3 regions of the Arthrobacter sp. NyZ413 genome follow, and region 1 is predicted to be linked to each of the others. Evidence: riboswitches for the same ligand, from Rfam matches in the RefSeq annotation. Region 1 holds a riboswitch; each other region holds the start of a gene.

Evidence for each region. A riboswitch is a leader RNA that binds a small molecule or an ion and turns the genes downstream of it on or off. The one in region 1 is predicted to bind S-adenosylmethionine.
Region 2: linked by a shared signal. The riboswitch ahead of ABCW42_RS18510 (DUF1737 domain-containing protein) and the one ahead of ABCW42_RS13930 (aminotransferase class V-fold PLP-dependent enzyme) in region 1 are both predicted to bind S-adenosylmethionine.
Region 3: linked by a shared signal. The riboswitch ahead of ABCW42_RS05075 (hypothetical protein) and the one ahead of ABCW42_RS13930 (aminotransferase class V-fold PLP-dependent enzyme) in region 1 are both predicted to bind S-adenosylmethionine.

What each region holds. Positions count from the first base shown of each region.
Region 1 is NZ_CP155434.1:2,982,246-2,985,510, reverse strand. It holds gene ABCW42_RS13935 (class I SAM-dependent methyltransferase) at 1-32, opposite strand, end outside; gene ABCW42_RS13930 (aminotransferase class V-fold PLP-dependent enzyme) at 82-1,494, opposite strand; SAM riboswitch class IV at 1,530-1,642, opposite strand; gene hisN (histidinol-phosphatase) at 1,798-2,610, opposite strand; gene rsgA (ribosome small subunit-dependent GTPase A) at 2,675-3,265, opposite strand, start outside.
Region 2 is NZ_CP155434.1:3,963,195-3,966,459, reverse strand. It holds gene ABCW42_RS18520 (O-succinylhomoserine sulfhydrylase) at 1-1,177, opposite strand, end outside; gene ABCW42_RS18515 (rhodanese-like domain-containing protein) at 1,178-1,588, opposite strand; gene ABCW42_RS18510 (DUF1737 domain-containing protein) at 1,585-1,851, opposite strand; SAM riboswitch class IV at 1,864-1,976, opposite strand; gene ABCW42_RS18505 (hypothetical protein) at 2,074-2,433, opposite strand; gene ABCW42_RS18500 (cupin domain-containing protein) at 2,537-3,049, opposite strand; gene ABCW42_RS18495 (PAS domain-containing protein) at 3,042-3,265, opposite strand, start outside.
Region 3 is NZ_CP155434.1:1,051,736-1,055,000, reverse strand. It holds gene ABCW42_RS05080 (sodium:solute symporter) at 88-1,569, shown strand; SAM riboswitch class IV at 1,695-1,814, shown strand; gene ABCW42_RS05075 (hypothetical protein) at 1,830-2,165, shown strand; gene ABCW42_RS05070 (hypothetical protein) at 2,175-2,366, opposite strand; gene ABCW42_RS05065 (VIT1/CCC1 transporter family protein) at 2,703-3,265, shown strand, end outside.

The sequences.
Region 1 (3,265 bases):
CCGGTTGATGTGCCTTTGGGTCGTGGAACCACCCAGGAACTCCTTCGTGGGGCGTGGAAATACCCTACGAATCTACCTCAATCAGTCAGTGCTGCAGGGTGCGGCGCCGGCGGTCCCCGGAGTGTTCGGGGCCCATTCAGGGTAGCTGCGGTGGTCGTTTGCCGGCACCCAGCGGCCTGCATCAACCACGTAGTCCCAGCCAAGGCCGTCGCTCTTGAGCGCCTTTATTCCGGCAATGAGCCGCGTGGCGTCCTCCAAACGCGAACCGACGCCGAAGCTAGCCCGCAGGGATCCGGACGGAAGGCCGAGCCGCTTGAGCAGGGGATGCGCGCAGAACCGGCCGTCACGCAGGCCAATTCCATGCTCTGCCGCGAGGTACGCCGCGACAAGGCCGGCGTCGTAGCCTTGCAGCGAGAAGTTCACCACGCCGATGGTGTCGGCGGGGTCGGTATCGCTGAAGATCTGGTGGACGGTCACGCCGTCGATTTCCTTGAGGCCGTCGATCAAGTGCGTGCGGATGTCGGCTTCATGGGCGTGCCATTCGTCGTTGTCGAGGCTGGCGATGACCTGGGTGGCCCGCGCAAGCGTAGCGGCGCCGAGGACGTTCGGCGAGCCACCTTCGTGCCTCGCGGGTCCCGTGGCCCAGCTGACGGAATCAAGCCGCGCTTCGCGGACAGCTCCGCCGCCGGCGAGGTGAGGGGTACCGGCGTCGAGCCAGTCGGGGCGGCCCACCAGGACACCCGAGCCGAACGGTGCGTAGAGCTTGTGTCCGGAGAACACCAAGTAGTCGATGTCCGCCGCGGACACATCAATCCGGCGGTGCGGCGCGAGCTGTGCCGCGTCAACCACGATTCGCGCGCCAAACTCGTGCGCAAGCTCCGCCAACGCCTTGATGGGCAGGATTTCGCCGGTCACATTCGAGGCGCCGGTGACGGCAAGGAGGCTGACTCCGCCCTGGGCGAGTGCAGCGCGGACGTTGTCTACGGTCTCCGCCAAGGTTTCCGCCGCGATAATGCTACGGTGCGGAACTCCTTGCCACGGGAGGAGATTGGCGTGGTGTTCGATGTCCAGGTACAGGACTTCGCCAAGGTACCGGCCATCTTCCGCAGGCAAGCAACCAGCCAGGAGGTTGAGGGAATCCGTGGTGTTGCGCGTGAAGATGACGGAGTCGTCCGGACGTCCACCGACGAATTCGCGCACGATGTTGCGGGCGTTCTCATAGACGGAAGTGCTGATTTGCGAAGCGTAGCCGGCACCGCGGTGCACGCTCGCGTAGTACGGAAGGATCTCGTTCAGGTACGCCGAGACTATTGTCAGCGCAGGAGCTGAAGCACCGTAGTCAAGGTTGGCGTACCGGACATGGCCGCCTTGGATCAGTGGAGCCTGCAACTCAGCACCTGTAACGGCGGCCAGCGGGCGGGCCGCGGGGGATTCGACGCTGGAAAATGCTGAAGCAGCGGCGATGACGGGAGAAGTAAACGTAGCTGTGCTCATGGAACCTCACTCAAGAGGGACCCCTGGTGACAGGGGATCCGCGCTTGCCGTATCCGTTCCGGACCGGCCGGGTCGTCACCCGGGGCACCCCGCCGCGACGGAGGGTTGCCGGCCAGCAAACCGGGGTTTCACGCTGGCACTCGTGACCTGTAAAGAGACTAGGACACGGGCGCGGAGGGTTCCAAGGCGGTTCGTATTGTTAAGCGGATATTACGATCGCCGAAAAAACGCCGTTCCGTCGAAGAAAAAGTGGCGGACGCCCCGAAAAAGGGACGTCCGCCGTCGAATATTCAGCAAACCCGATTAGAGGAGATCGTCGATTTCCGGATTGAGCCGCTTGAGGACTTCCGAATGGAGGATCGAATTGGTGGCCACGGCATTGCCGCCGAAAGGCCCGTCAGCGCCTTCCAACGAGGTGAAGCGCCCGCCGGCTTCCGTGACGATCGGCACCAACGCGGCCATGTCGTACAGCGCGAGTTCGGGTTCGGCGGCAATGTCCACGGCGCCTTCGGCCACGAGGCAGTAGGACCAGAAGTCGCCGTATGCGCGGCTGCGCCAGACGTCCTTCTCAAGACCCAGGAAGTTGTCCAGCGAACCCTGTTCCTTCCATTCGGAAAGCTCGGAATAGGACAAGGAAGCGTCCTCCAAGCGAGACACATTGGAGACCTTGAGCCGCGTGGCGGCTGCGAGCGAGCGGCCCATGTAAGCGCCCGAACCCTTGGCGGCCCACCAGCGCTTGCCGAGCGCGGGCGCGCTGACGAGCCCCACCACCACTTCGCCTTCGTCCACGAGGGCGATCAGCGTTGCCCATACCGGCACCCCGCGTACGAAGTTCTTGGTCCCGTCGATGGGATCGATGATCCAACGCCGTGAGCCGTGGCCGCTGCTGCCGAATTCTTCCCCGATGACGGCATCGCGCGGACGGGAACGGGAGAGCTGCCCGCGGATCGCTTCCTCGGCTGCTTTGTCGGCGTCAGTGACAGGGGTCAAGTCCGGTTTGGTCTCGACCTGCAGGTCCAGGGCCTTGAAGCGCTCCATGGTCAGGGAATCGACGGAGTCCGCCAGGACATGGGCAAGCCGCAGGTCGTCGTTGTAGCTCGGATCGGGTTGGGTCATGATTACAAACTACCGTCTATTGTGCGGCGAACTGTGGATGTCGGGGCGCTACTGAGGGGCGGAACTAGGTGACGCTGCCCAGTTCTTTCGTCTCTTGGGCTTCCTGGCGCGGGTCAGCCCCCAGGAGCCGGCGCAACGACGCGAGCCGGGCAGGTCCGGCCTCGCCCGCATGGCCTTCCGCGACCCACGAATCGAGCCCGCAATTGACTGCACTGGCATCATGCTTGCAGCCGCGCTCGCACGTATCCGTGCCGGGTTCGAGGTCGGGGAACGCATGCAGGATGCGGTCGGGATCCACGTGGGCCAAACCGAAGGATCTGATGCCCGGGGTATCGATGATCCAGCTTCCGTCCGGGGCGTCGCTCAGCTTCAAGGCGAGGGCGGAGGAAGAGGTATGCCGTCCGCGGCCGGTTACCGCGTTGACCCCGCCGGTGGCACGTTCCGCGCCCGTGAGGGCGTTGACCATGGTGGACTTCCCGACGCCGGAGTGCCCCAGGAGGACTGTGACTTTGCCATCCAGGTGATTCCGCAACTGCCCGACGGCGCTTCCGTCCAGGCGCGCGGACATGCCGTCATCGGAGCGTGCATCGATACCGGAAGCGTCGGCGTCGGCTGTCCGGCTGATGATGACCGGGAAACCGAGGCTCACATAGTT
Region 2 (3,265 bases), 980 kb from region 1:
TGATGAGGTCGTCCACGTCCTCGAGTCCCACCGACAAACGCACTACGCCGTCCGCCAGGCCGATGGCGGCGCGGCCTTCGGGTCCCATTGCGCGGTGCGTGGTGGTGGCCGGGTGGGTGATGAGGGACTTCGCATCGCCCAGGTTGTTCGAGATGTCGATGACGCTGAGCCCGTTGAGGAGCGCGAAGGCGGCTTCCTTGGCGGTGCGCCCGGCCGACGGCAACAGCTCGAAGGTCAGGACCGTTCCGCCGGCCTTCATCTGCTTGGCGGCGAGCTCGTACTGGGGGTGCGATTTCAGGAGAGGGTACTTGACCCAGCTGATGGCCGGTTGGTTTTCGAGCCACTCGGCGATCCGCAGGGCCGAGGCCGAGGAGTGGTTGACGCGCAGGCCAATGGTCTCCAGGCCTTTCGTCAGGACCCAGGCGTTGAACGCGGAAAGCGACGGGCCGGTGTGGCGCATGAGCTGCTTGACGGGGCCCTCGATGAACTCTTTGGTGCCCAGGATCGCGCCGCCCATCACGCGGCCTTGGCCGTCGATGTGCTTGGTGCCCGAGTAGACAATGACGTCGGCGCCGAGGTCGCCGCAGCGCTGTAGCAGGGGAGTGGCGAAGACGTTGTCGGCGACGACGGTCGCGCCGGCCGCGTGGGCGAGTTCGCTCACGGCCGCGATGTCCACGATTTCCTGCATGGGGTTCGACGGCGACTCGAAGAACACCGCGGTGGTGGGCACCGACAAAGCGGCACGCCACTGCTCGAGGTCCGGGCCGTCGACGAAGACGGTTTCGACTCCCCAGCGGGGCAGGATCTCGTTCAGGATGACGAAGCAGGAGCCGAACAGCGAACGGGCCGCGACTACGCGGTCACCCGCGCCGAGCAGCGCGCCCAGGGCTGTGAAGACAGCAGACATGCCCGACGCCGTCGCGAAGCAGGCTTCCGTTCCTTCCAGCAGGCGGAGCCGCTCCTGGAACGTGGCCACGGAGGGGTTGCCGTAGCGCGAGTAGACGAAGCGTTCGTCCTCGCCGGTGAACGCGCGCTCGGCGGCCTCGGCGGATTCGTAGACGAAGCCGGAGTTCAGGAAGATGGCCTCGGAGGTTTCCTGGAAGTTGGTGCGGTCAAGGCCGCCGCGGACTGCCTGGGTGTCAGGGCTCCAGCCGGCGGCGTCAGGATTGAAGGTCACTTAGATTTTCCCCAGGTTCGTCGGAAGTCCACGGTTTTTCCAGCCGTTCACGGTTCGTTCGCCGTAACGGTCCGGTTCCCCCTCAAAGCCTTCGAGGACGTTGTAGGAGGTGAAGCCTGCCTGCGTCGCGGCGATGGCTGCGGCGATGGAGCGCTGGCCTGAGCGGCACAGGAAGACAAGTTCGGTGCCTTCAGCCTCCGGGGCTTGCTGCTTCAGCTCTTCGATGAAGCGGGCGTTGGGGATTCCCCCGACCAAGTTCCACTGGATGAACAGGGGATCGTTATCGGTGGCTTTGGTGTCCGGGATGCCGATGTGGGCCCATTCGCCCTCCGTGCGGACGTCCACCAGGATGGCGCCTTGCTCCAGCTTGGCCCAGGCGTCGTGCGGGCTGAGGTCGCCTGCGTAGCTCATGCGTGGCCCTCGCCGTCGAACTCTTCGTCGGCCTGGTCAAGGGCGTCGACGGCGGTGGCAACCGCGGCGTCAGCGCTGGCGATCGCCGCCGGCAGGATGATGGCCTGTGCCACGATCACGTCGGTGCCGTTGAAGGTGGCGGCGGGGCTGCCGTGCAGCACGTATCCCTCGGCCAGGGCAGTGGAGATCCGCTCGCAGAATTCCCGTGTGTCGGGACCCGTGATGAGGCGGTAGGAGAGTTTGTCTTCAGTCGGTTCAGGCATTGCGGTGCTCCTCAGTCACGCTTGCAGTTCGAAAGTGTCGATACGCCGAGTAGTCACCTGAGGCACCCCGCCGGAGAGAGGGTTGCCGACCAGCAAGTCAGGGCTTCGCGCTGGCGCTCATTACTCAATAAGAAAAGTAACATCCACGACGGCGGCCTGCATCACCGGGCGTCGTCATGTTCCGTAACCGGCCACGCGGCGGGCTACAGACCCCGAATTGCCTTAGCCGTCCGATTCATTTTGGAGCGGTTCCAGGCTCGCTTGGAGACCCGGCGGCAGGCCATCGAAACGGGAGGCGACCCCGGACGGTGAGTGGTGGAACGTGGACCCTTGGTGCCTGCGCATTTCGAGAAGCTCGTGGACTGGGATTCCGGTGGCGGTAGCCAGTGCATGAAGCGAAAGGCTGTGGTGGTGGGCCAGGGCGAAAACTACGCCTGAGAGGGCTTCCACGCCTTCTGTTTCGTAGATTTCCCTTACGAGGTTGGCCATTCCACGCGCATCTTCGATCGATCCTGCCGAAGCGGCAGCCGCCATGGATGTGAGCGACCATGCCGCGGAGTCAGGACTGATGTAGATGCTCATGTCGATACCTTACGGATTAGGGACCTCCTGTGGAATGGGAGGAGCGGTTCGTCGTACAGGGAAGCCTGATGCGCCGGCCCCAGAACCGGCGCATCAGACGTTGTTAGCCGGCCGCCAGGCGCCGGATCAGCGCCGCGTGGCCGGGGAACGTCGAGACAAGCGACTCGACGTCCTCGTAGGTGGGTTTTGCGGAGTCCGCTGCTTCGTATCCGGGTGACAGGCTGCAACCGACCAGGGCGAACCCTCTTCCAGCGAGCTCGGCCCCGAACCACGTCGAGTGCGGAGCGATGCCCTGCAAGCTCTCGCCGGCCTCCGGGTCCGCTCCAAGGAGTGCCTCGGAATAGCCGTGGTCCGGGGAGAACACGTGCATCCTGATGGGCGCCCCGAGGTGGAAGAACCACAGCTCGTCTTGCTTCAGGGTGTGCAGCTGGAGGATGTCGCCGGCTTGCAGCAGGTACCAATTGGAGCTGTAGAGCGGGTGGCTGCCGCCAAAACGCGGGGGCAGGCCGGAGCCCGGGATGTCCTCGTCGCTCACGAGTGCCGGCGCGAACCAGCCGCCCACGCTCGCGGGGGACATGTCCAGGCGCTTGATCCAGTCCTCGGCCGTGTCAGTCATCGACCGGATCCTTCAGCGAGAAGCACACGGTGATGCCGATGATTTCGTCACTTCCCAGGGCGCGGAGCAGTCCTTTTTGCGTCACGATGTCCACGTTCACCATGCCGCCGTCCTTGGTGGGGACGGCGATCGTCTCATGGAAGTTCAGCAGCGGCTTCCCGCTTGCCATGACTTCCTTGTCGTGCGCCACGTGTTCGGCCCGCGAGTCCTGGTGGC
Region 3 (3,265 bases), 1.9 Mb from region 1:
CGTCCTCCCCAACCGACTCTGCCAAACCCTCAGGAGCCAACCGTGGACTTCATCAATATCGCGATCGTGGTGGTGTATTTGCTCGCCATGCTGGCCTTTGGCTGGTGGGGCAAATCGCGCACCAAGAACAACAGCGACTTCCTCGTGGCCGGTCGCCGCCTTGGCCCGATGCTCTACACGGGCACCATGGCGGCAGTGGTCCTTGGCGGCGCGTCCACGGTGGGCGGCGTCGGTCTCGGCTACAAGTTCGGCATCTCCGGCATGTGGCTGGTTGTCGCGATCGGTTCGGGCGTGCTCCTCTTGAGCCTGCTCTTCGCCGGCACCATCCAGCGGCTGAAGATCTACACGGTCTCCCAGATGCTGAGCCTGCGTTACGGTCAGCGCGCCACGCAGACTTCCGGCATCGTGATGCTCGCCTACACTCTCATGCTGTGCGCCACGTCCACCGGCGCTTACGCCACGATCTTCGTTGTACTCTTCGGCTGGGAGCGCTGGCTCGCCATCGCCGTCGGCGGTGCGATCGTCCTCGTGTACTCGACCATCGGCGGCATGTGGTCCATCACCCTGGCCGACCAGGTGCAGTTCATCATCAAGACCGTGGGCATCTTCTTCCTGATGCTTCCCTTCGCGCTCAACGCGGCAGGCGGCTTCGACGGCATCCGCGCACGCGTCGATGCCAGCTTCTTCCAACTTGACGGCATCGGGCTGCAGACCATCATTACGTATTTCGTGGTCTACACCTTGGGCCTGCTGATCGGCCAGGACATCTGGCAGCGCGTCTTCACGGCCAAGACCCCGAAGGTCGCCCGCTGGGGCGGCACCACCGCCGGGCTCTACTGCATCCTCTACGGCATCGCCGGCGCACTGATCGGTCTGGCCGCCCGGGTGGCCCTGCCCAACATCGACGTCAAGTCGCTCGGCAAGGACGTCGTGTACGCCGAAGTCGCAACCCACATCCTGCCGATCGGCATCGGCGGCCTGGTCATGGCGGCAGCAGTCGCCGCCATGATGTCCACCGCTTCGGGAGCCCTCATCGCCGCGGCAACGGTGGCGCGCGCCGACGTCGTGCCCTTCGTCGCCAGCTGGTTCGGCAAGACGATCACCACGGACGACTCCACCAACCCCGAGCACGACGTCAAGGCAAACCGCTACTGGGTCCTTGGACTGGGCGTTCTCGCGGTACTCATCTCCATGGCGGCGCAAGACGTCGTGGTGGCGTTGACCATCGCCTACGACATCCTGGTAGGCGGACTCCTCGTCGCGATCCTCGGCGGTTTGGTCTGGAAGCGCGGCACGGGCATCGCCGCCGCATGGTCCATGGCCGTCGGCTCGGTGCTCACCCTGGCCTTGCTCATCGCCTACGCCACAGGCGCCATCCCGAGCGAAGACGGCGTCTACGCCAACGAGCCGATCTACTACGGCCTTGGCGCATCGCTGCTCGTCTACATCGTGCTCTCGCTCCTCACACGGCCCACCGACCCGGAGGTCCGCGAAGCCTGGGACCGCCGCGTCGCCGGAGCGGTCACCGAGGAACTCCCCTTGGATGCCCACCCGGTCGCCACGCACTGACCGTCACCGCATCGATTACGACGTCGGCGCCGCACCTTCCAGCCGGAAGGCGCGGCACCGACGTCGTGCTTAATATGGGAAACTTTTAGCCCTTTGGCGGCGAGCTGCGCCTACAGTAGAGGCAGCTTCAAGAGATGTGGCGCCAAGCTCCGACTTGCCACACGCCAACCCCATGTTCACGGGTGGTTCGGATGGGAAGCGGCCCGGCCCCGGACCAGAGACAACCGGACGGGCAAGAGCACCTCCGCGAGGAGCAGGCAATGCCTTTGCAATCCATAACCGTAGGCGGGCACCACACAGAGGCGGGTGCGCCTGGCGTTCAGGCGGGTCCGTCCGCGCCTCCCCCGAGCCACAGGTGCGAGGAAAGCGTGCGGGTGGTTCCCGGCGTCGACCTTGCACTAGGCACCATCACGTTCCTGGTGGACGGGCGCCTGGAGCGCTACTGGCATCACGAACCGCGGCTCATCACGCAAATACTGTCGTGTTCCGTCCGACCGGTTCGCTGGTTCCCGGCCACGCGCAAACTCACCCTCACGGTCGCGGCGGCCGGGCACCGCAACGGCGTGGAGCGGCATTTCATCCTGAGCGCGTTCTAGCCGCGCGGGTTACTCGGCCTCGTCAGCCTCGCGATGCTCCTCCGCCTCGTCGAGCGGAACGGTGCGTTCGTCGTCGTCGAGGACCTCGGATTGTTCGTCCCAATCCTCGTCGACTTCCAGGTCTTCGCTGTAGTCGTAGGCGGGATCGGCCTCGACCGTGGGCCGGTCGGGGTGGGGGGCGTGGGCGCCGGTGCTGTCCATGGTGCAACCTCCGTTCGACGTGGCGCTGGTCTGTCACGAGCAAGCCTGCTTAAGCTTCTTCGTGGACCCTGTCCAACCATCCCAGCACTGCCTATTCCGGTGGTCAAGGCTTCCCCGAAGGAGCCCGTTTTTACGGTGCGCCTAAACTGTCCAGTGAGGTTTGCCAGCCGGAAATCCGCGGAATTTGGCGGTAAAGTGGACATGCAATGAGGCGATGAAGCCCGCCCCAGCAACCCAGGAGTACCGGTGCACCCGCACGCAAAATCCTCACATCCAACCCCTCCCGCCCAAGAGGCCGCGGGTCCCGCAGATCCTTTGGCGAGTCCCGCAGAACCTTTGCCAAGTCCCGCAGAAGAGGCACCGGCCCCCCAGACTTCCCCTTCGTCGTCGGACATCAAGCGCTGGCGGCAGTACCTCGCCGACGAACGCGCCGAAGCCGCCGTCTACCGCCAACTGGCACAGCGCCGCGACGGTGAAGAACGGCAAATCCTCCTGGCCCTCGCAGACGCCGAAGGCCGCCACGAAGCCCACTGGCTCAAGCTCCTTGGCGAACACGCCGGGATGCCACGAGCAGCTTCGGGACGCAGCCGGATGCTCGGCTTCCTCGCCCGGAATTTCGGTTCGGTGTTCGTCCTCGCCCTTGCCCAGCGTGCCGAAAGCCGCTCCCCCTATGCCAAGGACCCCGCGGCCACCCGCGCGATGGCCGCTGACGAACAGATCCACGAAGAGGTAGTCCGCGCCCTCGCGACCCGGGGCCGCAACAGGCTCTCCGGCACCTTCCGCGCAGCCGTATTCGGCGCGAACGACGGCCTGGTCAGCAACCTTTCGCTCGTGATGGGCATGGCGGCCACCGGAGTTCCTGCCGCGGTGGTCTTGTTCAGCGGCATCGCTGGCCTCCT